DNA from 2 places in the Citrobacter farmeri genome. Region 1 is predicted to be linked to the other one. Evidence: predicted binding sites of a transcription regulator. Region 1 holds the regulator's gene; the other holds the start of a gene.
What was found. The regulator Fur, encoded in region 1, represses iron uptake genes when iron is present. The targets are predictions, from matches to a motif close to ATAATAATGAGAACNACTATCAA.
Positions count from the first base shown of each region.

Region 2: a site for Fur is predicted at 10,766-10,788, ahead of I6L53_RS09885 (TonB-dependent siderophore receptor). Genes of this name have one in related genera too.

Region 1 is NZ_CP077291.1:3,220,696-3,235,541, reverse strand. Features, by position in the region: gene tcuA (FAD-dependent tricarballylate dehydrogenase TcuA) at 1-1,165, opposite strand, end outside; gene tcuR (tricarballylate utilization LysR family transcriptional regulator TcuR) at 1,263-2,189, opposite strand; gene fur (ferric iron uptake transcriptional regulator) at 2,321-2,767, opposite strand; gene fldA (flavodoxin FldA) at 3,048-3,578, opposite strand; gene ybfE (LexA regulated protein) at 3,728-4,021, opposite strand; gene ybfF (esterase) at 4,150-4,923, opposite strand; gene seqA (replication initiation negative regulator SeqA) at 5,114-5,659, shown strand; gene pgm (phosphoglucomutase (alpha-D-glucose-1,6-bisphosphate-dependent)) at 5,683-7,323, shown strand; gene potE (putrescine-ornithine antiporter) at 7,453-8,772, opposite strand; gene speF (ornithine decarboxylase SpeF) at 8,769-10,967, opposite strand; gene speFL (leader peptide SpeFL) at 11,224-11,328, opposite strand; gene kdpE (two-component system response regulator KdpE) at 11,607-12,284, opposite strand; gene kdpD (two-component system sensor histidine kinase KdpD) at 12,281-14,846, opposite strand, start outside.
Region 2 is NZ_CP077291.1:2,081,546-2,096,391, forward strand. Features, by position in the region: gene oppB (oligopeptide ABC transporter permease OppB) at 1-718, shown strand, start outside; gene oppC (oligopeptide ABC transporter permease OppC) at 733-1,641, shown strand; gene oppD (murein tripeptide/oligopeptide ABC transporter ATP-binding protein OppD) at 1,653-2,666, shown strand; gene oppF (murein tripeptide/oligopeptide ABC transporter ATP-binding protein OppF) at 2,663-3,667, shown strand; gene I6L53_RS09850 (ion transporter) at 3,715-4,551, shown strand; gene I6L53_RS09855 (HI1450 family dsDNA-mimic protein) at 4,590-4,919, opposite strand; gene cls (cardiolipin synthase) at 4,954-6,414, opposite strand; gene I6L53_RS09865 (YciY family protein) at 6,556-6,729, shown strand; gene I6L53_RS09870 (YciI family protein) at 6,771-7,067, opposite strand; gene tonB (TonB system transport protein TonB) at 7,280-7,990, shown strand; gene yciA (acyl-CoA thioester hydrolase YciA) at 8,039-8,437, opposite strand; gene I6L53_RS09885 (TonB-dependent siderophore receptor) at 8,537-10,723, opposite strand; gene I6L53_RS09890 (septation protein A) at 10,900-11,439, opposite strand; gene I6L53_RS09895 (YciC family protein) at 11,495-12,238, opposite strand; partial or broken gene I6L53_RS09900 (YkgJ family cysteine cluster protein) at 12,267-12,344, opposite strand; gene ompW (outer membrane protein OmpW) at 12,597-13,235, shown strand; gene I6L53_RS09910 (GGDEF domain-containing protein) at 13,505-14,846, shown strand, end outside.

The DNA.
Region 1 (14,846 bases):
GGGCATAACCGTAGTAGGGTGGGGTATCGAGAGGTCGCGCCCAGTGGGTTTTTGGTGGCGTCAGGCCCTGCGTTGCGCAGTTATCCAACGTTGTGTGATCAAACTGGCCCGGCTGACAGGCCTGGTTGTACTGCTCCACGGTATCGGTAAAGCGTTCGGGATCCAGCCCCAGTTGGCGGGCCAGTTCACCCAGCGTGTTCGCTTGCGCCCCCGGGAAAACCGGCGGCATAAAGTGGCCGATCGCTTTGCTGTCGATAATGGAGAAGCCAATCTGGCCGGGCTGATGGGCAACCAGACGCCCCCAGATGGCGTAGCGTTTCGGCCAGAAATCTTCGCCTTCGTCGTAAAAGCGTTCTGCGTCCCGGTTGACCACCACACCCAGGGATACGCAATCCACGCGGGTACAAATGCCGCCGTCATACAGCGGGGCTCGGGCATCAATGGCAACACAGTGGGACTGGGACGGATCGCCGATGATGTCAGCCCCGGCGTCGATCATAAATTTGAGCAACACACCCTGATTAAAGCGGGTGCCGCGAATGAGGAAGTTATCGGCGGGCCATTCGCCACGCGCGTTTTCCCCCCAGGCCTCGCGCAGCCATTCCCGGTTGGATTCAAACCCGCCGGCGGCAAGGACACAGGCTCTGGCCTCAATGCGCTCGTTACCTGCCAGGGCGGCGACGAATTCGCCATTATGCAATTCAAGCGCCTGTACCGGCGTGTTGTAGCGAATCTGCACCCCCAGCTTTTCTGCGCTGCGGTAATAGGCGTTCACGAGGGCTTTCCCGCCGCCCATGAAGAAGGCATTAGTACGCGCCACGTGCAGCGCGCCAGAGAGCGGAGGCTGAAAATTAACACCGTGTTGGCGCATCCAGTCACGACACTGCGATGAGGTACGGATCACCAGACGCGCCAGCGCTTCATCGGTATTGCCTTCCGTGACGCGCCAGAGATCCTGCCAGAACTCCTCTTCGGGATAACTCTCTACCAATACATCCTGTGGCGCATCGTGCATACAACGTAAATTGCGCGTATGTTGAGAATTGCCGCCGCGCCATTCCCGTGGCGCAGCCTCTAACAGCAACACGGAGGCTCCTGCCTCGCGGGCGGTTAAGGCGGCACATAACGCGGCATTACCGCCGCCAATCACCAGTACATCCACCATCGTATACTCCATTACCATTTAACTATTTGTTAAATTTGTAATTGAAATGTATACGCACGGGTTGTGTGGGCGCTATGAGGAAAAGCTAAAGACCTGTTTAGTGAGCGTAAAGGGTTGCCCCCGGCCAACTGCCGGTTTCTACAAGTTCACGCATGACTTTTGTGAGCATCACGCGGGCGGCGAGCCCGGCGGGGGTGAGTTCATCGTCAGACAGGCTGACCAGAAAATTGGGGCGGCTGAGTACAGGATTGTGGACACCGATCACTCTTAGCGCTGCTCTCTCAAGGTGCGAAATGGCAGCGCCGGGTTGCAGCGTGGCACCGAGTCCGCTGCGAACGGCACGCATCAGTAACGCCAGGCCATCAATTTCCGTGGCGATATCCACCTTTAGTCCGTGTTCCTGACAGATGGCCTCCAGTCGGCCGCGCAGTCCGTGACCCTGACTTGGCATGATCAGCGGAATATTCGCCAGTTGGGCAGGGGTTATGGTGTCATCCGGAATATCTGCCAGCAGCTCGTGCGTGCCAATCAGAAAAAGCCGCTCTTCGAGAACCGGCCTGGCGCTCCAGCGCAGGATCTTCTCTTTCTGAAAAACGACGGCCAGATCAATCTGACGGGTGTTGATCATCCGCTCCAGGTTGCCGGAGAGGCTTTCCACCACATGCAAGCGTACGTCGGCGTAATGTTCCCGCATGGCATGAATAAACGGCATTCCGAGGATGGAGGCGGTGCTGGGGGCCATACCGACGCTGACATGACCGGACAGACGCGCATCTCGCGCCGCCAGAATCGCATCATCAGCGTGACGTAGCGCCAGCTGTGCCTGTGAATAAAAAGCCAGACCGGCGTTGGTTGGCGTTACGCCACGCGAGGTTCGCTGCAACAGACGAATCGCGAGTTCGTTTTCCAGTCGCGTCATCTGCTGGCTGAGTGCTGAGACGCCGATGTCGAGATCGAGCGCCGCGCTGCCCATACTGCCGGTTTCCACTATACGGACAAAGTAACGTAGCTGGCGAAGTTCCATTTCAATTCTCCGGACAGGGCAGGGTGAGATTTTACATTAAAGCAACATGCTGTCAGAAGCAAAGCACAGAATGGGGAATGACACGCATAAAAAAAGCCAACCGGATGGTTGGCTTTTCAGAATAATACACATTATTTCGCGTCGTGCGCGTGTTCATCTTCACGACAATCGCCTTCAGCGCAGTGGCCGTACAGATAAAGGCTGTGATTCGTCAGACGAATGCCATGCTTCGCCGCGATTTCACGCTGGCGGGCTTCAATAGAATCATCACTGAATTCGATCACTTTGCCGCAATCGAGGCAAATAAGGTGATCGTGATGATGCTGCTGCGTCAGCTCGAAAACGGATTTACCACCTTCAAAATTGTGGCGGGTAACGATCCCGGCGTCATCAAACTGGTTCAGCACGCGATACACGGTCGCCAGACCAATTTCTTCACCCATGTCGATCAGTCGTTTATATAAATCTTCCGCACTGACGTGATGGTTTTCCGGTCCCTGAAGAACTTCCAGAATCTTTAAACGAGGAAGCGTTACTTTCAGGCCAGCCTTCTTTAATGCGGTATTGTTGTCAGTCATGCGGAATCTGTCCTGTTGCTAAACGATTCACTTCATACAAGAAGTGACAGAAATTGCACTCGAGATAATGCGTTTCATTATAGGACTGCCGTGTCTAAATGAAAACTGCAAGCCTCTGGCAAATGTTAATAAATAGTCGGTATTGCCTGGAAATGAGAGCGCCACCTAAAAACTCCCGCACATTGTACAGGGATGGGCAAGAAAGTTACAAATTTGTAGCAATTATTTTGATTGGTTCTGTCTATTGATGCGGCGCAAACGTTGTCTGCGCCGCCGTACATCAGGCGTTGATGATCTCGTCCAGGTGCAGTTCTTCAGAAATCTGCTTCACCCATTTTTCCACGCGCTCAGCGGTCAGTTCCGGCTGACGGTCTTCGTCAATCGCCAGACCGACAAAATGGTCGTCATCAGCCAGACCTTTGGACGCTTCAAAATGATAGCCTGCGGTCGGCCAGTGACCCACGATGGTTGCGCCGCGCGGCTCAATGATATCGCGGATCGTGCCTAACGCGTCGCAGAAGTATTCGGCATAATCTTCCTGATCGCCACAGCCAAACAGGGCAACCAGTTTGCCGTTAAAATCAATGTCTTCGAGGGTTGGGAAGAAGTCGTCCCAGTCGCACTGCGCTTCACCGTAGTACCAGGTTGGGATACCGAGCAGCAGAATGTCATAGCCTTCGAGATCTTCCTTGCTGCTTTTTGCAATGTCATGTACATCGGCAACGTCTTTACCAAGCTGTTTTTGAATCATTTTTGCGATATTTTCGGTATTCCCGGTGTCGCTGCCGAAAAAGATGCCAGTGATTGCCATGAGTAAAGTAACCTCTTGAAACTTATTGAAATGGTGGTGGCGAATTGCCCACAGATAACGGCAATCATAGCAGAACAGTCAGGTATGCGGAAATAGCAAACGCATACGAGTGCACTCCATGCTACACGAAAGTGGGGGATGGGATGATTTCAGGCGAGATTCTGACCGCGTAGCGCCGCCAGTTGGGCCATCAGTATCTCTTCAATCAGTTCGCTGCGGCTTATCTCCCGGGATTCCGCCAGCTCATTTAGCGCGTCAACGGCTTCCGCGTTGAGTTTGAGCTCGACACGCTTAAGACCACGAACTTTGTCGCGTTTTAGCTGGTTACGCTTGTTAATGCGCAGTTGTTCATCGCGCGAAAGCGGATTGGTTTTCGGTCGTCCCGGGCGACGCTCGTGCGCGAACAGATCTAGTGTCGTACGGTCCGTTTGTTCTTTGGCCATGATTTTGGTGACTTCGGGGAAACAATCAGCCAGGCCTCTGCCCGGATGGATAGCGCGCCATCATACATCAGCGAATGAGGCGCGCCAACGTTCGTACGAGTAATCGCGCACGGACGCCGAGTTTTTAATCAGTTAGCCGTTTCATTCAGATAACGACGGATGGCGCGCAGCACCGCCTCCGGCTTTTCGGCATGCACCCAATGACCGGCCCCGGCAATCACATGCGCACGCGCCTGTGGGAACTGGGCCAGCAAATCGGCGCGATATGCTTCAGTGACATAAGGGGAGTTGCCGCCGGGGATAAACAGTGCCGGATGATCCCAGGCCGGAATCGTCTCCCATCCGACGATGTGCGGGTATTGTTCCCATAGTACCGGTACGTTGAAACGCCACTCGCCGTCAACATACGATTTCAGCAAAAATTGAATCACGCCTTCTTCATTAAGATGTTCGCGCATGACCGCTGCTGCCTGCTGACGGGTGTTTGCTTCTGCTGCCGTCACCGCGTTGATAGCAGCGAAAATCTCGTCGTGGCGGCGAACGTGGTAATCCACCGGCGCGATGTCTATTGCCACTAAACGTTCGATGCGATCCGGAGCCAGCGCGCTGAGCGCCATCACCGCTTTACCGCCCATCGAATGACCAATAAAGATGGCTTTTTCGATGTGTTGCATATCCAGCGTATCTAACAGATCCTGCGCCATCGCCGGGTAGTTCATCACCGGATCGCGAGGAGAGAGACCGTGGTTTCGCATATCGACCTGGATGATGTCATGGTCGTTCACCAGGTCGCGTGCAAGCACGCCCAGGTTGTCCAGACTGCCAAATAAACCGTGAACCAGTACGATGGGAGAATTATTGTGCAGGTTTTGTGCGGATTGCGCTCGGATATTCAATTTCATGGCAAAGTTCTTTTTTTCGCTCTGTCGGGTTAGGGTATTATGTTGACCATTCTGCCACCGGGCTGCAACCTCTTCGGTTTTCTCCGAGTTTTTTGTTCAGCCAGGTTTGACGCTATTCGCCGTTGGGATTTGCTCCTATACTCCCAACGATTTGTATTTCAGATCAGATAAGACACCGCACTGGATTAAGATGAAAACGATTGAAGTTGATGATGAACTCTATAGCTATATTGCCAGCCACACGAAGCATATCGGCGAGAGCGCATCCGAGATTTTACGGCGTATGTTGAAGTTTTCCGCCACATCACAGCCCGTCACGCCAGTGACAAAAGAGGTTCGCGCCGCGCAACCGGTCGTTGTCGAGGCGAAACCCGTCAATCTTGTCAAAGATAAAGTGCGCGCTATGCGTGAACTGCTTCTGTCCGATGAATATGCAGAACAGAAGAAAGCCGTTAACCGCTTTATGCTGGTGCTGACTACACTCTATACACTGGATCAACATGCGTTTGCTGAGGCAACGGAATCGTTGCATGGGCGTACGCGTGTCTATTTTGCGGCTGATGAACAGACGCTGCTGAAAAACGGTAACCAAACCAAACCAAAACACGTGCCCGGCACGCCGTATTGGGTGATCACCAACACCAACACCGGCCGTAAATGCAACATGATTGAGCACATCATGCAGTCAATGCAATTCCCGGCGGAATTGATTGAAAAGGTTTGCGGAACAATTTAATCCATGCAGAAAAGGACCAGGCAATGGCAATCCACGACCGCGCAGGTAAACCTGCGCAACAGAGTGATTTGATTAACGTCGCGCAACTGACGTCACAATACTATGTACTGAAGCCCGCAAAAGGAAATGCGGAACACGCGGTGAAGTTCGGCACCTCCGGACACCGTGGCAGTGCAGGCCGTCATAGCTTTAACGAGCCCCATATTCTGGCGATAGCGCAGGCTATCGCGGAAGAGCGTGCAAAAAATGGCATTACGGGTCCGTGCTATGTGGGAAAAGATACTCACGCCCTGTCTGAACCAGCGTTTATTTCCGTGCTGGAAGTGCTCGCAGCGAATGGGGTTGACGTGATTGTTCAGGAGAACAACGGTTTTACCCCAACGCCAGCAGTATCGAATGCCATTCTGGTCCATAACAAAAAAGGCGGCCCGCTGGCTGACGGTATCGTCATTACTCCGTCCCACAATCCGCCGGAAGATGGTGGTATTAAATACAACCCGCCTAACGGTGGTCCGGCAGATACCAACGTCACGAAAGTGGTGGAAGATCGCGCGAACGCGCTGCTGGCTGATGACCTTAAAGGCGTGAAGCGTATTTCTCTGGATGCGGCGCTGGCGTTTGGTCATGTTAAAGAGCAGGACCTGGTGCAGCCGTTTGTTGAAGGGCTGGCGGATATCGTCGATATGGCAGCCATTCAGAGAGCCGGTCTGACGTTGGGCGTGGATCCGCTGGGCGGTTCCGGTATCGAATACTGGAAGCGTATCGCGGAACATTACAAACTGAATCTGACCATCGTAAACGATCAGGTTGATCAAACTTTCCGCTTTATGCATCTCGATAAAGATGGCGCCATCCGTATGGACTGCTCCTCTGAATGTGCTATGGCTGGTTTACTGGCACTGCGCGATAAGTTCGACCTGGCATTTGCCAACGATCCGGATTATGACCGTCACGGTATCGTTACCCCGGCGGGACTGATGAATCCGAACCACTATCTGGCGGTGGCAATCAACTATCTGTTCCAGCATCGTCCGCAGTGGGGCAAAGACGTGGCTGTCGGTAAAACGCTGGTCTCTTCGGCGATGATCGACCGCGTGGTCAACGATCTGGGGCGCAAACTGGTTGAAGTTCCGGTGGGCTTTAAATGGTTTGTTGATGGTCTGTTTGACGGCAGCTTCGGTTTTGGCGGCGAAGAGAGCGCGGGGGCATCCTTCCTGCGTTTTGACGGTACGCCGTGGTCGACCGATAAAGATGGGATCATCATGTGCCTGCTGGCGGCAGAAATCACCGCCGTCACCGGGAAGAACCCGCAGGAGCACTACAACGAGCTTGCTGCCCGTTTTGGTGCGCCGAGCTACAACCGTCTACAGGCAGGCGCAACGTCCGCACAAAAGGCGGCGCTGTCTAAACTGTCTCCGGAGATGGTCAGCGCCAGTACGCTGGCAGGTGACCCAATCACTGCGCGTCTGACGGCAGCACCGGGTAACGGTGCGTCGATTGGCGGTCTGAAAGTGATGACCGACAACGGCTGGTTCGCTGCCCGTCCGTCGGGTACGGAAGATGCGTACAAGATCTATTGCGAGAGCTTCCTCGGCGAAGAGCATCGCAAGCAGATCGAAAAAGAAGCGGTTGAAATCGTCAGCGAAGTGCTGAAAAACGCCTGAGTTGAAAAGTTGCATTAAAAAGGAGCCAATTGGCTCCTTTTTCTATTCCCGCACGTTTTCCCGTAGGCTGCCATCCGGCGTTGTTTTATTGCCTGATGGCGCTTCGCTTATCGGGCCTACGAGGAGCTATTAACCGTGCTTATTTTTCAGTTCAAAGCGTGGTGAAACCAGACCGTACAGCGTCCAGCCGAGGAAGGTCACGATGGAACCGTACAGCATCGCCTCCTCTCCTGACGAGTAGAGCGCATAGAAGCTATACATCGCCCCCACGAACGCCACGAAGTTTGCCGGTTTTGCTTTCGCCGACGGAACATTTGCCACTCGCTGTATGATCACCAGCGCGGCCATCGACAGAATGTACGGGATGATATTTGTCACCACGGCCAGGTTGACGAGCACGTTAAACTGGCTGTTCAGCGACGGACTAATGGTCATCAGTGATAAGCCGCTCTGGATGATCACAATCGTCAGCATTCCCTGAACGGGGGCATCGACTTTAGTCACGCGAGAGAACACTTTCGGGAAATACCCTTCGTCCGCCGAGGACTTAAACACCTGTGCGATGGTGAACTGCCAGCCTAACAGCGATCCGCAGCAGGACATGATCATCAGCGCCATGATCACTTTACCCACTTCCGGCGTGAACATCTGCGCAAACGCCAGGCCAAACGGTGCGGTCGAGTTTGCCAGATCCATGTTAGGCACAATCCCGGCAATGACGTTGGTGGAGACGATGTAGATCACCGCCGCGCCCAGCGTCCCGCCCAGTACGGCAATCGGTACGTTCTTCTCAGGGTTTTCCACCACTTCCGCGTTAGCACAAGCCGATTCCAGACCGAGGAATGCCCACAGCGTCATCGCGATAGACGAACCAACCGCCGTGAAGAACGGTACGTTATGCGGGTTCCAGGAGTTGGCGTACAGCGTTGGGCTAAACCAGAACCAGCCGATAATGCACAGGCCGACTACCGGAATGATCACCCCCCAGACGGTGATACTACTGATCTGCCCGGTAATGCGCGCCCCGCCAAAGTTAGCGACCGTACAGATCCACAGCACGCCAATGGTGGCAAGACCGATCTGCACAGGGGTGAGGGTTGCGCCAAAAAGCTCGGTACCATAACCCACGGCGGAGATCGCGATGGCGACGTTGGCAATCAACAGCGACACCCCGTAGGTGTAGTTCGCCATAAAATTGCCGGATTTACCAAACGCATATTCCGCGTAGCCGCCCATACCGCCTGATTTACGGCTGAACATTCCGCACTTGGCGAATGCCCAGGCCAGCGCCATGGAACCGACGGCTGTCACCAGCCAGGAGATAATCGAAATGGTGCCGACTTCAGCCAGTTTGGTCGGCAGCATGATGATGCCGGAACCCATCATATTGACCATAGTCAGGATGGTGAGTTGCATCACGCCCATTTTATTGGATTTGGCTTTACTCATAATGCTTCTCCTTTCAACAGGTCTGACTGTGTGTCGCGAGGTTTAATCACGTAGCACCACACCTGTTTGCGACCATCGCACTCTTTGACATACACACCCTGAAGTTCCGGCGCAAAACCGGGCAACAGGTTGATCCCTTCCTCCAGTGCGCTGAAGTAACGCAATACCGCGCCGCCCCAGATTTCCCCCGGAACCACGCACAGCACCCCTGGCGGATAAGGGAGCGCGCCTTCCGCAGCAATGCGGCCTTCGGCCTCTGGCAAAGGCACCAGATCCACTTCACCGCGCAGATACGCGTAGTTGGCATCTTGCGGATTCATACTGACACGCGGGAAATGCGACTTACGGAACATCTCTTTTTGCAGTTGCTTCACGTTGTGACGTGCGTACAGGTCGTGCATCTCCTGACACAGCTGGCGCAAGGTGTAGCCGGCATAGCGCGCTTCGTGCTGTTTATAGAGAGACGGCAGTACATCAGCCAGCGGCGCATCAGACTCCAGCAACCGCTCGAAACGCACCAACAGGGCGACGAGCTGTTGCAGTTTCGCCATGTCTTCCGCCGGGGTCAGCAGGAACAGGATCGAGTTGAGGTCGCATTTTTCCGGCACCACACCGTTTTCACGCAGGAAGTTGGCAAGGATGGTTGCCGGGACGCCAAAGGTGTCGTATTCGCCGGTATGTGCGTTGATCCCCGGTGTGGTCAGCAGCAGTTTGCAGGGATCAACAAAGTATTGATGCTCGGCGTAACCTTCAAACGCGTGCCAGCGTTCACCAGGGACGAAGTGGAAGAAGCGCAGGTCGTTCGCGATTTCCGCCGTAGGGTAAGACTGCCACGGTTTATCCTCGATCCATTGCGGAACGAACGGGCGAATATGATGGCAGTTTTCGAGGATCAGCTTACGGGCGTCGATACCGTTCGCCACGCAATCCATCCACATATTGCGACCACTGACGCCTTCGTGCATTTTGGCGTTAATATCCAGCGCCGCAAACAGCGGATAGAACGGGCTGGTGGAGGCGTGCATCATAAACGCGTTATTCATGCGCTTATGTGGTACATAACGCGACTGGCCTTTGATATGGCTGTCTTTTTTGTGGATTTGTGAGGTCTGGGAGAAGCCCGCTTGCTGCTTGTGAACCGACTGAGTCACCAGAATACCCGGATCGTTTTCGTTCAGTTCCAACAGCAGTGGGGAGCAATCCGCCATCATCGGGATAAACTGCTCATAGCCTACCCAGGCGGAGTCGAACAGGATGTAGTCGCAAAGGTGACCAATCTTATCCACCACCTGACGCGCGTTATAAATCGTGCCGTCGTAGGTCCCTAACTGGATGACGGCAAGACGGAACGGGCGCGCATCGCGGGAACGCTGTGGCGCCACTTCGCTAACCAATTCACGCAGGTAACTCTCTTCAAAACAGTGGGCATCGATCCCGCCGATGAAACCGTACGGGTTACGCGCGGTTTCCAGATAGACCGGTGTTGCGCCTGCCTGCAATAACGCGCCGTGATGGTTTGACTTGTGGTTGTTGCGGTCGAAGAGAACCAAATCGCCCGGAGTGAGCAGCGCGTTAAGGACCACTTTGTTGGACGAAGAGGTGCCGTTCAGCACAAAATAGGTCTTATCTGCATTAAATACTTTCGCTGCATGCTGCTGAGCAATACACGGCGCGCCTTCGTGGATCAGCAAATCGCCCATTGCCACGTCGGCATTACACAGGTCGGAGCGGAAAAGCGCTTCGCCAAAATATTCCACGAACTGATTGCCTGCCGGATGGCGGCGGAAAAACTCGCCACCCTGGTGTCCCGGGCAGTCAAAGGCACTGTTTCCCTGGTTAACATAGTCAACCAGCGCGCGGAAGAACGGTGGACGTAATTGTGTTTCGTAATGACTGGCTGCCGTTTCTAATTGACGACCGTAGAAGGCGGTACGGGCTTCGTGACATTCAAATACGCCCGAAATGCGTGGCAAATATTCTGCCGGAACGCGCTCTTCCTCTTCGGTTGCGATGAAGACGGGAATGCCGTAACCGGTCGCATCAATTTCATCGAGTTTCCCACGTTCAATATCATTGACAGATAACACCACTGCAGCAACGTCAATAAAGTGGCTTTCATCAACATTGACAATCGTGCGTTGCGTAGAAAAACAGTCAGGGCAAGAACGACTCACGGCGATTTTTAATTCAGACATTTTCATCTCTTTATTTTCAGGTAATAGCAGGTCCTCAATTTCTCGAATGAGAAACTGATAACTCCGGAATAAAAGCAAAGTTTGTCCCCTGATAAATAAATCAGTAAATTGCTTTTTTTAGGATGCAAAAAACCTTACCTGTCCGGTCACAGGCGAATCAAGGTTTAAGCAGTGTGAGCACTGAGGAATACAGGCGTGAGCCTGTGATACAGCGAGTCAGGAAGACCTGTATGCTGGAGTGCCCATAGTCGAAAGACTAACGGGCATTAAAGAAATGAAAGTCAAAACTATTACGGTGGGCAAACATCATAATATGCGTTGTCCGCCTTATATGGGGCATTGTACGGCTATTATTTTCCATTTTGCTTACCTTTACTGGATGAGTGGAAGGTGAGGGTATTTTATCCAGGAAATGGCATCATTCTGTGAAGGGGATCAATATTAAACGATCATTTTCAAAATAATTAGTCGCGGTTTATGCATATCGTGCGATAAGATATCGTATTGTTATTTATATGTTATAAACATGTATTTTATTATTTTTTTAGGATTTTACCTGTGACAGGAAATATATGTATTGTGACACGAAAAATAATAAAAATATTATTTTTGTTTTATTTAAAATAAATGAATAACCATTCACGGCATAAAGCGATAGCCAATGCCGGTTTCGGTGATGAAGTGGCGTGGGCGCGCGGGATCCTGCTCCAGTTTCTGTCGCAGGTGACCCATATAAATACGCAAATAGTGGCTGTGCTCAACGGCGTTCGGTCCCCAGACCTGGTTCAACAGCTGGCGCTGGGTAAGCACTTTCCCGGCGTTATTGAGCAATACGGCCAGCAAACGAAACTCAATCGGCGTCAGGTGGATCTCCGTTTCACCGCGATGAATCAGATGCGCGGCGAGATCCACCACCACATCGGAAAAGCGCACCACCGGTTCGGGGGAGGGGACAGCGGAATGACGGCGCAGGGCAACGCGCAGGCGCGCCTGTAACTCGCCAATGCCAAAAGGCTTGCTCAGATAGTCATCGGCACCCGCGTCAAGGGCGGCAATTTTGTCACTCTCTTCGCTACGGGCAGAGAGCACGATCACCGGGACGGCGCTCCACTGTCGCAGGTCGCGAATAAAATCAATACCGTCGCCGTCCGGCAGGCCGAGATCGAGAATAATGAGATCGGGCTTGCGCGTCGCCGCCTCCAGCAAGCCGCGCTGAAGGGTTTCGGCTTCGTACACGCGCAGACCATCGGCTTCCAGCGCGGTACGCAAGAAGCGGCGAATGGCTTGCTCATCTTCAACAATCAGAACGTTCGTCACATATCCTCATGAAAATCTTCAAGTTCCGGCGGGGTTTCTTGCACCAGTGTAACACGGAAACAGGCACCGCCCTGAGGGCGATTATAGACGGCAATTGCCCCGCCGTGCACTTCCACTATCGCCCGACAAATGGCCAGACCCAGCCCGACTCCCGGCACCGCTGACTCTTTATTCCCGCGGGCGAATTTATCGAAAACGCGCTGCTCCTGGCCCTGTGGAATGCCCGGCCCATTATCCCAGACGTCAAGTTGCAGATGATCGTTTTCAACGTGGGCATCGATGCCGATCTCCGCCTGCGGTCCGGCATATTTGATGGCATTCTCCAGCAGGTTAATCAGCACCCGCTCGAACAGCGGGCCATCGACGTGAATGAGGGTCAGCGGCGCGGGCAGGGAGAGATTCACCGGATGAACCAGACCGGGTTCCAGCATTTTCAGCGCGCTACCGACGACTTCTTCCAGCGTCAGCCACTCTTTTTTGAGGTTGAAACCGCCGGACTGAATGCGCGCCATATCCAGCAGATTGTTGACCAGGCGGGTGGTATTGAGCACATGCTGGCGAATCTCGCTGGCCTGTCTGGCATGAGGAGAGCCTTCACTGGCGAGGTCGAGCGTGAGGATTTCCGTCTGGCCAAACAGCACGGTCAGCGGCGTACGCAGATCGTGAGAAAGTGCGGCGAGCAGCGCGTTTCGCAGGCTTTCCCGTTCGCTTGCCAGCCGCGCCAGTTCTTCGCTGGCCGTTAAGGTCAGACGTTCCAGCGCATTCGCTACCAGCAGGGTGAACGTTTCCAACAGCCGCTGCTGCTCGGGGATCATCAACTGGCGCAGATTGCCCGGTTCGACAACCACCAGTCCGTGCGTTTTGTCGGCGCTGCGTAAAGGCAGGATCTGATACGGCACACCGGGCAGAGTATCAGTGCCAGCGCCCGCCGGTTGTCCTTTATCAAAGCTCCAGCGGGCAATGGCATCATCCCAGGGCGTCATTCCGTGCTGGTGAGTGAGGGCGGTCAGTTTACCCTCTTCATCCGGCAACAAAATCTGGCTACGGGCATGAAACGTGGAGGCAATAAATTGTTCGCTGGTCGTGGCGATATCTTGTGCGCTGCGTCCCATCGCCAGCGCTTTCGACATTTCATAAAGATGACGGGTGCGTTGTTCCCGATAGCGCGCGACGCGTGCCTGGTAACGCACTCCCGCCGTCAGGTTACCGACGACCAGTCCCACCGTCAGCATGACGCCAAAGGTGAGGAGATACTGCACGTCTGAGACGGCGAGCGTACCGCGCGGCGCAATGAAGAACAGGTCAAAACTGATCACACTAATAAAGGTGGCGAATACTGACGGCCAGCGACCATAGAAGAGGGCGATAACCACCACGCCGAGCAGATAAAGCATCACCAGGTTAGCTGCATCAAAGGCAGACAGCCACTGACTGGCAATAAAAGTGGTAAGGGCACAGAGGGCGACGGCGACCAGGCCGCCCTGAATTTGCACTCGCCATTTGTCCTTAAAGGCGCGAGTGTCGGGCATTGATGTCAGCGTCCTGACCGGTGGATCGTCCAGGGCGACGACCATCAGATCCAGTTCCGGCGCGCGTTTCGCCAGGCGGTCGGCAAAAGAATCGCGGTGCCACCAGCGCCGCGTTGTCGTGCGGCCCAGCACAATTTTTCCCAGATTGTGCTCGCGGGCGTAGCGGACTACCGCTTTGTCCTCGCTGGGGTCGGACAGCGTGGCGGTTTCCGCGCCCAGCTCTTGCGCTAATCGCAGGGCATGCAGAATATTGCGACGCTGCTTTTCGGGCAGGCGATGTAGCGCCGGTGTTTCGACATAAACGGCGTGCCAGACGCTGCCCAGGCGCGACGCCAGACGTGCGGCGGTGCGCACCAGTTTTTCACTGCCGGTGTTGTGACCAATACAGAGCAGAATGGCGTCGCGGGTATGCCAGACCTTCTCTTCACCCGGACGGCCCCGCCATGCGCGCATCTGATCGTCCACCCGGTCGGCAGTACGCCGCAGCGCCAGCTCGCGCAGCGCGATTAAATTGCCCTTGCGGAAGAAGTGTTCAATGGCGCGTTCGGCCTGCCCGGCGATATAGACTTTGCCTTCTTTCAGGCGCTGACGCAGATCGTCAGGTGGCAGATCGACCAGCACCACCTCGTCGGCAGCGTCAAAAAAGGGATCCGGTACGGTTTCGCGTACCTGAATTCCCGTCACGCCGCTGACCACGTCGTTCAGGCTTTCAAGATGCTGCACGTTGACGGTGGTAAAGACATCAATACCGGCGTCGAGCAGTTCTTCAATGTCCTGCCAGCGCTTGGGATGGCGTGAGCCAGGCGCATTACTGTGCGCCAGTTCATCCATTAAGATCAGCGCCGGACGGCGGGCGAGCGCCGCATCGAGATCGAACTCGCTGATATGGCGTCCATGGCGCGTCTGCCGCCTCAACGGCAGGATGCTGAGACCGTCCAGCAGGGCAGCGGTCTCTTTGCGTCCGTGTGTCTCCACCACGCCAATCAGAATATCCAGTCCCTGTGCGCGCAGGCGCTGGGCCTCGGCCAGCATG
Region 2 (14,846 bases), 1.1 Mb from region 1:
GCAACTGGCGCATGGTGATTTCGGTCCTTCGTTTAAATACAAAGATTATACGGTTAACGATCTGGTCGCCTCGAGCTTCCCGGTTTCTGCGAAGCTGGGTCTTGCGGCCTTTCTTCTGGCCGTCGTCCTCGGGGTAAGCGCCGGAGTGATTGCCGCGTTGAAGCAAAACACGCGATGGGACTATGCGGTCATGGGGGTAGCCATGACCGGGGTGGTGATACCGAGCTTTGTGGTCGCGCCGCTGCTGGTTATGATATTTGCAATCACGCTCAAATGGCTGCCAGGCGGCGGCTGGAACGGCGGGGCGTTGAAATTTATGATCCTGCCGATGGTGGCGTTATCGCTGGCCTATATTGCCAGTATTGCGCGTATCACCCGAGGCTCGATGATTGAAGTGTTGCATTCAAACTTCATCCGCACCGCGCGAGCCAAAGGGCTGCCGATGCGTCGCATTATTTTCCGCCATGCGTTAAAACCCGCGCTACTCCCTGTGCTCTCTTATATGGGACCGGCATTTGTCGGGATTATTACCGGTTCGATGGTCATTGAGACGATTTATGGTTTGCCGGGTATCGGTCAGCTGTTTGTTAACGGTGCGCTGAACCGCGATTACTCGCTGGTTCTCAGTCTGACAATCCTGGTGGGGACATTAACCATTGTCTTTAATGCGATAGTTGACGTGCTGTATGCCGTCATCGACCCGAAAATTCGTTACTGATACTGGAGCTCGCGATGATGTTAAGTAAGAAAAACAGCGAAGCGCTGGAGAATTTCAGTGAGAAACTGGAGGTCGAAGGGCGCAGCCTGTGGCAGGATGCACGCCGTCGTTTTATGCATAACCGCGCGGCGGTTGCCAGTCTGATTGTACTGGTGATGATCGCGCTGTTTGTGACGCTGGCACCCATGCTGTCGCAGTTCACCTACTTCGATACCGACTGGGGAATGATGTCCAGCGCGCCGGATACTGAATCAGGCCACTATTTCGGTACCGACTCCTCAGGACGCGATTTGCTGGTACGCGTAGCCATTGGTGGGCGGATCTCGCTGATGGTCGGCATTGCTGCCGCGCTGGTGGCCGTGGTGGTGGGCACGCTGTACGGCTCGCTTTCAGGCTATCTGGGCGGCAAAATCGACTCCGTGATGATGCGTCTGCTGGAAATCCTCAACTCCTTCCCGTTTATGTTCTTCGTTATTCTGTTGGTTACCTTCTTCGGACAAAACATTTTGCTGATTTTTGTGGCGATCGGGATGGTCTCCTGGCTGGATATGGCGCGTATTGTGCGTGGGCAGACTCTGAGCCTGAAGCGAAAAGAGTTTATCGAAGCCGCGCAGGTAGGTGGCGTGTCGACCGGCAATATCGTACTGCGCCATATTGTGCCGAATGTGCTGGGTGTGGTGGTGGTGTACGCCTCCTTGCTGGTGCCAAGTATGATCCTGTTTGAATCCTTCCTCAGCTTCCTGGGACTGGGAACGCAGGAGCCGCTGAGTAGTTGGGGCGCATTACTGAGCGATGGCGCTAACTCGATGGAAGTGTCTCCTTGGCTACTGCTGTTCCCGGCAGGCTTCCTGGTGGTGACGTTGTTCTGTTTTAACTTTATTGGCGATGGCCTGCGTGATGCCCTCGACCCGAAAGACCGTTAAGGAGTGCAGCCATGAGCGTAATTGAAACTGCAAGCGTGCCGTTCGCGCAGCAAAGGGCTAACGCACTGCTGGACGTAAAAGATCTTCGTGTGACGTTCAGTACCCCGGACGGTGATGTCACCGCGGTGAATGATTTGAACTTTACGCTGCGCGCCGGAGAAACCCTCGGTATCGTCGGTGAGTCCGGTTCAGGCAAATCGCAGACCGCGTTTGCACTGATGGGACTGCTGGCCGCAAATGGCCGGATTGGCGGTTCGGCGACCTTCAGCGGCCGCGAGATCCTCAATCTGCCGGAGCGTGAACTGAATAAGCTGCGTGCTGAACAGATCTCGATGATTTTCCAGGACCCGATGACTTCGCTGAACCCCTACATGCGCGTGGGCGAGCAGTTGATGGAAGTGCTGATGCTGCATAAAAGCATGAGCAAAGCGGAGGCGTTTGACGAGTCGGTCAGAATGCTGGACGCGGTCAAAATGCCGGAAGCGCGTAAGCGGATGAAGATGTTCCCGCATGAGTTTTCTGGCGGCATGCGCCAGCGCGTGATGATCGCAATGGCGCTGCTGTGCAGGCCGAAGCTGCTGATTGCCGATGAACCGACAACCGCGCTGGACGTCACCGTGCAGGCTCAAATCATGACTCTGCTGAATGAACTGAAGCGTGAATTCAACACCGCAATCATTATGATTACTCACGATCTTGGGGTCGTGGCCGGAATTTGCGACAAAGTACTGGTGATGTATGCAGGCCGGACTATGGAGTACGGTAATGCCCGCGATGTCTTTTATCAGCCCGTTCATCCGTATTCGATTGGCCTGCTGAATGCAGTGCCGCGTCTGGATGGTGAAGGCGAAGAGATGCTGACCATTCCGGGGAACCCGCCTAATTTACTGCGTCTGCCGAAAGGCTGTCCGTTCCAGCCGCGCTGTCCGCATGCGATGGAGATTTGCAGTACCGCTCCGCCGCTGGAAGAGTTCAGTCCGGGACGTCTGCGTGCCTGCTTTAAACCGGTGGAGGATCTGGCATGAACGCTGTTGATGAAAAACGTAAAGTCCTCCTGGAAATCGCCGATCTGAAGGTGCATTTCGACATTAAAGATGGCAAGCAGTGGTTCTGGCAGCCTTCGAAAACCCTGAAGGCAGTCGATGGCGTAACGCTGAGGCTGTATGAAGGGGAGACGCTGGGTGTCGTTGGTGAATCTGGCTGTGGAAAGTCGACCTTTGCCCGAGCCATTATCGGGCTGGTGAAAGCGACCGATGGGCGGGTGGCATGGTTAGGTAAAAATCTGCTGGGAATGAAGCCCGACGAATGGCGCGACGTGCGCAGCGATATCCAGATGATTTTCCAGGATCCACTGGCGTCGCTGAATCCGCGCATGACTATTGGTGAAATCATTGCTGAACCGCTACGGACCTATCATCCGAAGTTGTCTCGTCAGGACGTGCGCGATCGGGTGAAAGCGATGATGATGAAGGTGGGTCTGCTGCCTAACCTGATCAACCGCTACCCGCATGAGTTTTCGGGCGGACAGTGCCAGCGTATCGGGATTGCCCGTGCGTTGATTCTGGAGCCGAAGCTGATCATCTGTGATGAGCCGGTTTCTGCACTGGACGTGTCGATTCAGGCGCAGGTCGTCAATCTGTTACAGCAACTTCAGCGCGAGATGGGGCTGTCGTTGATCTTCATTGCCCATGACCTGGCGGTCGTGAAACACATCTCCGACCGCGTGCTGGTGATGTACCTGGGCCACGCCGTGGAGCTGGGGACCTATGACGAGGTGTACCACAACCCACTGCATCCCTACACCAAAGCGCTGATGTCGGCGGTGCCGATCCCCGATCCCGATCTGGAAAAGAACAAGACGATTCAGTTACTGGAAGGGGAGTTGCCGTCACCGATTAACCCGCCATCAGGCTGCGTATTCCGTACCCGCTGCCCGATCGCCGGGCCTGAGTGTGCGAAAACGCGTCCGGTACTGGAAGGCAGTTTCCGGCATGCCGTATCCTGCCTAAAGGTAGACCCGCTATAATCGCAAGGGCTGACAAACTGTCAGCCCTTCTTTTTGCAGAGGTTATCGTGTCGTTTTCATTGTCATCGCTTCGCAGGCAGATTTATCACCGTTTGTTCGACCTGAATACCCGTTCTGGGCGACAGGGTGAGATATTTTGTGCATTGTTTGCGCTGCTTAGCGTGCTGGTTATTTTTATTGAATCAGGCATTGGTACGCAATATCACCTGACGTATGACGAATGGCATATTTTTGTCTGGCTCGAATTGATCATCACGCTGGTCTTTACGCTGGAATATTTTCTGCGTTTGGTGAGCTGGCCGAATCCGGCGAAATATGTCTTCAGCTTCTGGGGATTAATTGATTTAGCCACTATTCTGCCCCTGTATGTAATGTGGCTGTGGCCGGAAATTAGCCTCGATTACGTTTTTGCCTGGCGGGCCATGCGGGCCATTCGTATCCTGCGCATCCTGAAGCTGCTGCGTTTTATGCCCTCGTTACGGGTGTTCTGGCAGGCGATTCTGAGTGCCAGGCATCAGTTGATGTTGTTTTATTCGTTTATCGGCATTTTGATGATTATTTTCGGCACGCTGATGTATCTTATCGAAGGGCCGGAATATGGATTCACCACGCTAAATGCGTCGGTCTACTGGGCGATTGTTACCGTTACGACCGTCGGGTATGGCGATATTACGCCCCATACCCCGTTGGGACGGGTCGTGGCGTCAGTACTGATTCTAATTGGCTATTCGGTGATTGCGATCCCGACCGGATTGATTACCACCCATATGAGCATGGCGTTTCAAAAGCGGAATCAGCAGCGCCAATGCCCGCAGTGCCAGCAAAGCCAGCACGAGCATAGCGCGAAGTTTTGTAACCACTGCGGCGGTAAATTGCCGGACTAAGTAAAAAGAGCCGCGAATGCGGCTCTTTTCTTCTTCAATTACTCGCGCCAGAGAATATGGCAGAGCTTGTGATCTTTTTCGCGACACAACAGCACGCGAGCAAAAATATCATTGATCTCGCCGTCCTCACTGTCCGCCAGACCAATCACCACTTCGGCAAAAAAGTCAGGATTCAGGTCGTAATCAACGTGCTCCTGCCAGTCTTCGGACGGATCAAACAACTCCGCGCCGCCGCGTTCCTCAAACTGCAGATTGAACAGAATAATATCCGCCGGGTCGAGGTTATCGGCCGCCAGTTCGAGAAAAATATCGTATGCCTGCTCAAGCGTTTCATCTTCAGTCAGGCGATTGTTCAGATCCATATCCATAATGACTACCTGTTTACCGTCTCTTGGGCACGTTTTACAGCAACGGACTGAAGAAGTAAAACAGTCGCTCGGTGATCCGCTGCCAGAGTGGTCGTTTTACCCACAAACTCGCGTCCAGCAGGCGAGAGCGGGAGATGTAATCGTCCTGTACGGCAGCCAGATCGCCGCCGAATCCGACGTCGTCAATGACCAGCGTAATCTCAAAGTTAAGCCACAGACTGCGCATATCGAGGTTCACGGTCCCGACCAGACTGAGTTCACCATCGACCAGTACGCTCTTGGTATGCAGCAGACCGCCTTCAAACTGGTAGATCTTCACGCCTGCCGCCAGTAGCTCAGTAAAGAAAGCGCGGCTGGCCCAGCCGACTAACAGCGAATCGTTCTTGCGCGGCAAAATAATGCTGACGTCCACCCCGCGCTGCGCCGCCGTACAGATTGCGTGCAGTAAATCGTCGCTCGGCACGAAATAGGGCGTGGTCATGATCAAATATTCACGCGCCGAATAGGCCGCGGTCAGCAGCGCCTGGTGTATCAGATCTTCCGGAAAGCCCGGGCCAGAGGCGATAGTATGAATGGTGTGCCCGCTGGCCTCTTCAAACGGCATAATGTTGACGTCCGGAGGAGGTGGCAGGATCCGTTTGCCGGTTTCAATCTCCCAGTCGCAGGAATAGACGATGCCCATCGCGGTCGCCACCGGACCTTCCATTCGCGCCATCAGATCCACCCACTGACCGACCCCGGCATCTTGTTTGAAAAAGCGTGGGTCGACCATGTTCATGCTGCCGGTGTAGGCAATATAGTTATCGATCATCACCATTTTACGGTGTTGACGCAGGTCCATGCGACGCAGGAACACACGGAACAGGTTGACCTTCAGCGCCTCAACCACTTCAATACCGGCATTGCGCATCATCGCTGCCCAGGGACTGCGGAAGAAGGCGACGCTGCCCGCCGAGTCGAGCATTAAGCGACAATGGATCCCGCGTCGAGCGGCAGCCATCAGGGATTCCGCAACCTGATCCGCCATGCCGCCGGGTTGCCAGATATAAAACACCATCTCGATGTTATGGCGCGCCAACTGGATATCGCGGATCAGCGCTTGCATCACATCTTCAGAATCGGTGAGCAACTGCAGTTGGTTGCCCTTGACGCCTGCGATACCCTGACGGCGCTCACAGAGTTTAAATAACGAAGCGGCGACGCTGCTGTTCTCCTCGGCGAAGATGTGTTTGCAGGCTTTGAGATCGTTCAGCCACTTCGCGGTGGACGGCCACATGGCGCGCGCGCGCTCGGCCCGGCGTTTGCCTAAATGGAGTTCCCCGAAGGATAAATAAGCGATAATTCCGACCAACGGCAGAATATAAATGATCAACAGCCAGGCCATCGCGGAAGGAACCGCGCGGCGTTTCATTAAAATACGTAATGTTACACCGGCAATGAGCACCCAGTAGCCCAGAATGACCAGCCAACTCACCACCGTGTAGAAGGTTGTCATAGATTAAAAATCCTTTTGAAAGCGTATTGTTAAGAGTTTACGCGTCATGTTTAATCTGGCAAATAAAAACACGGCAAAAGCGCTAGCCTGCCTGTCTGCGGAGGGTATAATGCCAATTCTGGCACGGTAAGAGTAGGTATCATGAAGCGGAGTAGAACGGAAGTGGGGCGCTGGCGGATGCTGCGTCAGGCCAGTCGCCGTAAAGCGCGTTGGCTTGAGGGGCAGTCTCGTCGGAATATGCGTATCCACTCAATCAGAAAGTGTGTCCTGAATCAGCAGCGTAACTCGCTGTTGTTTGCGATCCACAGCCTCTGAGTGAACAGGGCACCGCATGCGGTGCCCAATGAACACGCCTTTCAGAACGTCTTCTTAAAGGGCTTCACCGAAACCTCCGCATAAACCCCCGCGGCGACATAGGGGTCAGCCTCCGCCCAGGATTTCGCCTCTTCCAGTGAGTCAAATTCAGCAATCACCGTGGAGCCGGTAAAACCTGCCGCACCTGGATCGTTGCTATCTACAGCAGGCATTGGGCCCGCAGTCAGCAGACGCCCTTCGTCGTGAAGCAACTGCAGTCGCGCCAGATGGGCTGGGCGGACGGAAAGACGCTTTTCAAGTGAGTTTTGATTATCTTGCGCGTAGATGACATAAAGCACGGATAGGGCTCCTTGTTCGGTAAAAGTGCTAAATACGTTATTTGAAAGGCCTCTTTACTGCAATGCAAAGATGACAACCTTGTTAAGGCCGTGCAGTTACCATGGGTTTTTCAGGATAAAAATGGCGCTTATGTTGATGGCTTATTGAATATGATTGCTATTTGCATTTAAAATCGAGGCCTGGTTTTTCAACTGAAACGATTATGACTTCAATGACCCTTGATTTACCTCGTCGCTTTCCCTGGCCGACGTTACTTTCCGTTGGCATTCATGGTGCTTTAGTGGCGGGACTCTTGTATACCTCGGTACATCAGGTTATTGAACTGCCAGCCCCTGCGCAGCCTATCTCCGTAACGATGGTTTCGCCAGCCGACCTGGAACCGCCACAGGCTGTTCAGCCGCCGCCGGAGCCGGTTGTCGAGCCTGAACCAGAGCCGATCCCGGAACCGCCTAAAGAGGCACCGGTTGTTATCGAGAAACCGAAACCTAAGCCTAAGCCAAAACCGAAGCCGGTGAAAAAGGTGCAGGAGCAGCCGAAGCGTGATGTCAAACCCGCCGAACCGCGCCAGGCGTCGCCGTTTGAGAATACCGCGCCGGCGCGTCCGACAACCAGTACCGCACCGGCGACAAGCAAGCCGACGGTGAGCGTTCCGGCAGGTCCGCGTGCGTTGACGCGTAATCAGCCGCAGTATCCGGCGCGTGCTCAGGCATTGCGCATTGAAGGGCGGGTAAAAGTAAAATTTGATGTCACGTCTGATGGACGGGTGGATAATGTACAAATCGTGTCAGCGCAGCCGGCCAACATGTTTGAACGTGAAGTGAAGAATGCAATGCGCAGATGGCGCTATGAAGCCGGAAAGCCTGGCTCAGGGCTGGTCGTGAATATTGTCTTCCGCCTGAACGGCACCACGCAAATCGAGTGATTGAGAAATATGAAAGGAAAAGCCTCCTGAGCGGAGGCTTTTTTGTGCTTATTGCGCCGGAAGCGGGCGGGGTTTACCGTCCGGATCTACCGCGACATAGATAAACAGTGCTTCTGTCGCTTTGTAGCGCTGGCCAATCGGCTCAGAGGCCACTTTCTTCACCCAGACTTCAATATTGATGCTAATGGACGTGGTTCCTCGCTTTACGCAGCGGGCGTAACAGCACACTACGTCGCCGACGGCGACCGGGCGCAGAAAGCTCATTCCCTCCACACGGACGGTCACCACGCGACCATGGGCAATTTCCTTGGCCTGAATGGCACCACCAATATCCATCTGCGACATCAGCCAGCCGCCAAAAATATCTCCGTTTGCATTGGTATCGGCAGGCATAGCCAGTGTGCGTAAAACCAGTTCGCCCTGGGGGGCATGCGTTGTTGTTGTCATTGTAAAACCGACTGTAGAAAGAAATTTCAGGCGCGATGCTACTATGATTTTAGCACGGAGAACAGAGGGGAAACGCCCGCGAGACGGGCGTTCGAGAGATTAGAATGACATCGTCACACCAGCATAGTAAGCGCGTCCGGGTTCGTTATAGGTCGAGGCACCGTCGTTTTCACGATAGATCTGCTTATCGAACAGGTTGCTAATCCCGGCGTTAAGACGCAGGTTTTTCGTCATCTGGTAGTTAGCGCCGAGGCCGACAATCGCATAAGCGCCAATCTCTTTATCCGACATGGCACCCGTTTCGTTACGAGTTTCGGCATATTCACGTGGTTTTTGTCGACCGTACTGCGTCCACTGTACCTGCGTGGAGAGCTTGTCGTTCACCTGCCAGTCGAGCAGGGTATTGATGGTGTATTTGGGGATCACGGAGAGTGGGTTGCCTGTGTCTTTGTTCTCGGATTTGATCATGTAAGTCGCGTTGGTACGCCAGTTTAAGGTCTCCGGTACCAGCGGGATGACTACGTTACCTTCCAGACCTTCGACAATCGCTTTGCCGCCATTTTCCCATTGCAGGATGTTATTCCCGTTGGAAGCGTAACCGATAATATCGGTCCCGGAAACGATCTTGTTTTTATAATCGTTACGGAACCAGGTGATTCCCGCATCCCAACCTGAGGAATTAAATTCCAGACCGATTTCTTTGTTGATACTGATCTCCGGGTCCAGATCCGGATTACCCAACAGGTAACAACTGCCGGTAGCGATGTTATTCGGACAGCCGTTGCCGCGCGTGGAGAGCAAATATCCCTCGCTGGATTGATAGAGGTTTGGTGCTTTAAAGACGCGCGCGATCCCGGCTTTCAGTTTGAACAGATCGCCCAGCTCCTGCGACATATTCAGACTCGGGCTCCAGTTGCTGCCAAATTCGTCGTGATAGTCAAAACGAATCCCCGGAATAATATCGGTGCCCGGACGGGCTTCGATATTATCTTCCAGATAGATACCGGTGAGCGTGGCGCTATTTTTGGTACTGCGACTGGATGCGTCACCGGAGACATTGCCAATCTGCACGCCTGATGCGCTGGTGGCCTGCATAGACGCCGGGTCATTAAGTTCGTCGCGGTTCCATTCAGCCCCCAGCGTCAGGGTCTGATCAACCAGCCAGAAAAGCGGAATGTTGAGCTCTCCGGAGGAACGATAAGATTCAAGACGGCTGGTGGCGTATTCGGTGTTATTGATCATACCTTCCACTTTACCGGTCGAACCTTCCTGCATCCGGGTGTTATTCGTTTTTTCGTAATACACGCCGAATTTGGACTGTCCCCAGTCCCAGATGCCGTTATGCGTCAGCCCCCACGACTGGCGATACATCCGGTTGGTTTCATCACCGTAGAGTGAACTAACCAACCCGTCAGGACTGACGTTGCCGTTGCTGTACTGCGTATCTCCGGCATAGATGTTGCCCTGACGGCTGTAGCTGTAATCAAAATCAACAATTTGCTGTGGCGTCAGTTTCCAGGAGAGCAGGGCGTTGATATCTTTATTACGCACCCCTTCACGCCCCGCCGCATAGGATCCATTTTGCTGGGTATTGATATCCGCTGCATCGGCATCGGTTTTATTGATATTGCCGTACAGGCGCATGGTGAGAATGTCATCGACTAGCGGACCGCTCAGATTGAAGTTCGCACGTTTGGTGGCACCTTCTTTGCTGTTCTCGGGCTGATTGGTATAAAGGGACAGAGAGCCATGCCAGTCGTTCGTCGGCTGTTTGGTAATGATGTTTACTACGCCGCCTGCAGCACCGGAACCGTAACGTGCCGCCGCCGGGCCGCGCAGTACTTCGATACGTTCGACCATCTCCGCCGGTACCCAGTTCGTGTCGCCGCGGGTATCGCGTTCACCGCGCCAGCTATAGCGTACGGAATTGCGTGAAGTAACCGGAACGCCGTCAATCAGGATCAGCGTGTTTTCCGGCCCCATACCGCGAATGTCAATCTGGCGATTATTGCCCCGGCTCCCGCTGGCGCTGTTGCCCGTCAGGTTCACACCAGGCATGGTACGAATGATATCGGAGAGGTCGTTGACCGGCGGGGATTTTTCAATGTCTTTGGCGGTAATGATAGAAACACCGGGCTGCTGTTTGAGAGCTTCTTCGGCGGTTGCCTGGACGACCATCGTTTCACCGTCGTTCATGACCTCTTCTACGGCGAATGCATTTCCGCTTAATGCTGTGGCAATCAAAAGCGCCAGAGGGCGCGGTGAGATTTTTGTTATCGTATTCATCAACTGACATCCATATTGTTAAAAATGCGATATGGAATATCAATGATAAGCATTCTCATTACAATATTATGGAGGCAATCTCCACAATATCTCCATGATTCATGCAATTTATGGCGCGTTCGGCAGGGAATGTGCAGAAAGTAACACCAGGCCCGTGGGCCTGGTTTGATGGATGTTTACGATTTGTCTTCTTGCGGGAGATGGCGATAGATATAGACGCCACTGAGCAGGGTAAAGATCAGTGTCAGCGCGGTGAGGCCGAACACTTTAAAGTTCACCCAGATATTTTGCGGCAGCCAGAACGCGATGTAGATATTGGCAAGGCCACACAAAATGAAGAAGATGGCCCACGCCAGGTTGAGCTTTGACCAGACCGGTTGCGGCAGCGACAGTTCTTTCCCCAACATGCGCTGGATTAGCGGTTTTTTCATGATCCACTGGCTTACCAGTAACGCACCGGCAAACAGGCCGTAAATCACCGTCACCTTCCATTTAATAAATTCATCGTTATGGAAGAAGATAGTCAGACCGCCGAACACGGCAACCAGCACAAAGGTGATCAGCGCCATTTTCTCAACTTTGCGATAACGAACCCAACTGTAGATGAGCACGATAGCCGTTGCGACAATGAGCGCCGAGGTGGCCGCATAGATGTCATACACTTTGTAAAAGACAAAGAAGACAACCAGCGGTAAAAAATCAAGAAACTGCTTCATTCTTCGATTCCGTAATCAAACGCGTCGGGCATTACTGCCGGCGACGCAGACAGGGTTATTGGCGAATCAACATATACAGACGAAACAGGTAGATGAGCAATACGGCGGAGATCAGATTGCTCAACGTATTCGCGATAACGGCGCCAACGTTAGGGTCAAATGCAGCAAAGCTGGAAGCAAAAAGGAGCAGCAGCGTTTTTGCCAGCAGCCAGCCCATCACCGCCGGGGCGACCAGTCGCATATTAGACCACGCCAGACGCATACTGTTGCGCATCGCGGCGAATATGCCCATTTTATCCTGTACCAGCATGACTGGCGCAAGCGCCAGCAGGATAGCCAACAGGATACCAGGTACCACCACCAGCATAATCCCGAGTTGCACCAGCAGAGTTGTCAGCAAAATCAGGATGAACAGACGCGGCAGAATCGGCGCACTGGCTCCGATAGCGCGAAGGGCGCTGACGCGATGACCCGCTGAAATTAATTGAATCATCAGCAACACACCGCCGGCCATCACGGCATTGCCGATCAGCCCTGAAAACGTGGAGGCCGCAGAGGCGCGCAACAGGATCTGCTGCTGCTCCGGCGTCATGTTTTGCACCAGTTCGAACAAACCTACGCTTCCCGCCAGATTATCCCCTTCACTCAGCTGTGCAATCTGCGCATCGCTGGGTGAGAAGGCATGCCCCAATACCACCGTGATGAACGCGCACAGGAGCGAGATCAGCAGGATGGTTAAAAATTGATTACGGAAAAAATTCCCGGTGTCACGGTATACGGACTGCGCCGTGATAGACATGCACTCTCCTTGAGTTCTGCAGGTGTTGTTAAGCGTGCAATTGTACCCTGGATAACCGCGCAGTGGCAGCATCATGGGGTGTATGGAAAAGCATATCTTTGTAAAGCCAGAGTAATTTGAACAACAAATCCACAGCGTGAGGACGCTGTTCCCGCAAAAATGAAGAAAATATTTTCAGAGTGTAAATATTGCAAAATTGATCTGAACAAGAATAACCAGGATTTTGAATGCCACTTCTAACTTAATCTGGATCAATAAATGTTAAATTACACGGCCTAATGTGATCCAGGTTGGATCACTTATTACTCCAATGTAGGTATATTCGTGACGCATTTATAACCATAACGATGGAGCGGGTATGAAAAAGTTAACAGTGGCGGCATTGGCAGTTAGTACACTTCTCTCTGGCAGCGTTTATGCACATGAAGCCGGTGAGTTTTTTATTCGTGCGGGGTCGGCGACGGTAAGACCTTCAGAAGGCGCGGATGGGACTTTAGGTCATTTGGGCGGCTTTAACGTCAGTAACAACACGCAGTTGGGGCTGACATTCACTTACATGGCGACCGACAACATTGGTGTTGAACTGCTGGCGGCAACGCCGTTTCGTCATAAGGTAGGCACGCAGATGACCGGTGATATCGCCACCGTTCACCATCTGCCGCCAACCCTGATGGCGCAGTGGTATTTCGGTGACTCCAGCAGCAAACTGCGCCCGTATGTGGGGGTTGGGGTAAACTACACGACCTTCTTTAATACTGATGTTAATAAGAATGGTGAAGAGACGGGCGTCTCTGATTTGAGTCTTAAAGACTCCTGGGGTGCAGCAGGTCAGGTCGGACTGGACTATCTTATCAACCGCGACTGGCTGATTAACATGTCAGTCTGGTATATGGATATTGATACTACCGCAGACTACAAACTCGGTGGTGTTAAGCAGCATGACGATATCCGTCTCGACCCCTGGGTATTTATGTTCTCTGCAGGCTATCGTTTCTGATAACGAAAACGGCAGAACAAAGCGGGCGCATTCAGCCCGCTTTTTTTATGCGCCACGTGCAGAACTGCTATCTTTTCTGATAGGCACGTTCTGTGAGTAATGCACCATGAAACACCCCTCGTTTTTGCTGGAACAAAAAATTGCGGCGCTTGAGCAACTGCCATGTGGCTTATCTGACAGAAGGGGATGATTAACCGTTCTGACCTGTACTGTGTCGGTAAAATCGAATACCGTAGTGATAACAACGTGTTGATGTTCAGGGTGCCTTGGTGAAAATTGTGCAGGACAGTTTAAGAAACAGACAGGCACTTATTATTTCAGCGTTGATCACGCTGCTGTTTACGTCGCTTTTCCTGTTCATTATCTATGAGCAGCGACTGGCGGCCGTCAATGAAGGGATGAACCGTCTGCAAACGCGGATGCTCGATATCTTTAATGATAATGAAATGATCGCCGATGCTACCGGTGTGCGCTACCGGCAGATCAAAACTGCCGGCCAGTGTGGGGAGATGTCACAGTTTACTCCCCGTGGAGAAGCCTGGGGAATTAACGCCGACAGTAAACGCATTCACTCCGCATCGGGAGCAATGGTGGCGCGTAAGCCGACTGTCAACGCGCTGTGTATGTTTGCCGCCGCTGAGTTTATTCGCAGCAGGGTCAATGCACTTAATCCGGGAAATTTCGATGCCCATCGCTATATTATTGCCGATGATGCGAGCTATTTTTACTGGTTCACTCCCGCCGATGCTAAAGCATTTGATTATCACACGTCGAAGATGGCGCGAAATATTTCCAGCTTCTTTCTCCCTCCCGTCGATTTTTATACCCGTCTGCTGGAAAAGAGCGTCAAAACGAAGGCATTGAGCTCGACAGATTTTTATGACGATAGGATCACGGATGAGAAAGCCTTTAGCGTCGTGAGCTATATCTACGACCTCTCCGGCAATGAGATTTCCGACCATATCGTGGGCTATCTGGTTTACGACCATGCGAAGCCGGAACTTCAGGAAGCATTACGCGATGCTTTTGATCGGCAGGTGCCGCATGGGCTGAATGTTTCGCTGGTGAACACCCTGAATCAGCAGTCGCTGTGTCTGTCGGGAGACTGTCATAAACGCCCGGAAATCCGCTTTAAGGTGCTCTCTGAAAAGTACGTCATTCACTACGCCATATCGCTCAGCGGATTTGCGATGCATGACACCCAGGCCGGACTGCTGATCCTGATGGCACCGTTCTTCTTTGTGCTGATCATGATGGGATTAAAATCCTGGCTGAACGAGAGCGATCTGAAAATCTACATCGACTCGTTGACGGGCTGCTTCAACCGTAAAATTCTCGACATCATCAAGCGGCGGGATCTCTCGAACAGTTCAGTAGTGCTGGTTGATTGCAATAAATTTAAAGCGATTAACGATACCTGGGGGCACGTTGCTGGCGACAGAGCGCTACAGGTTATCGCCAACCGGATGTTGTCCAACACCCGCACCAGTGACGATCTGGTGATTCGTACCGGTGGGGATGAATTTGTGATCGTGCTGTATCAGGCGAAAACTGCCGATGCGGTCGCCATCGCTGAGCGTATCGCCCACCAGATCAATGCGTATCAATTTA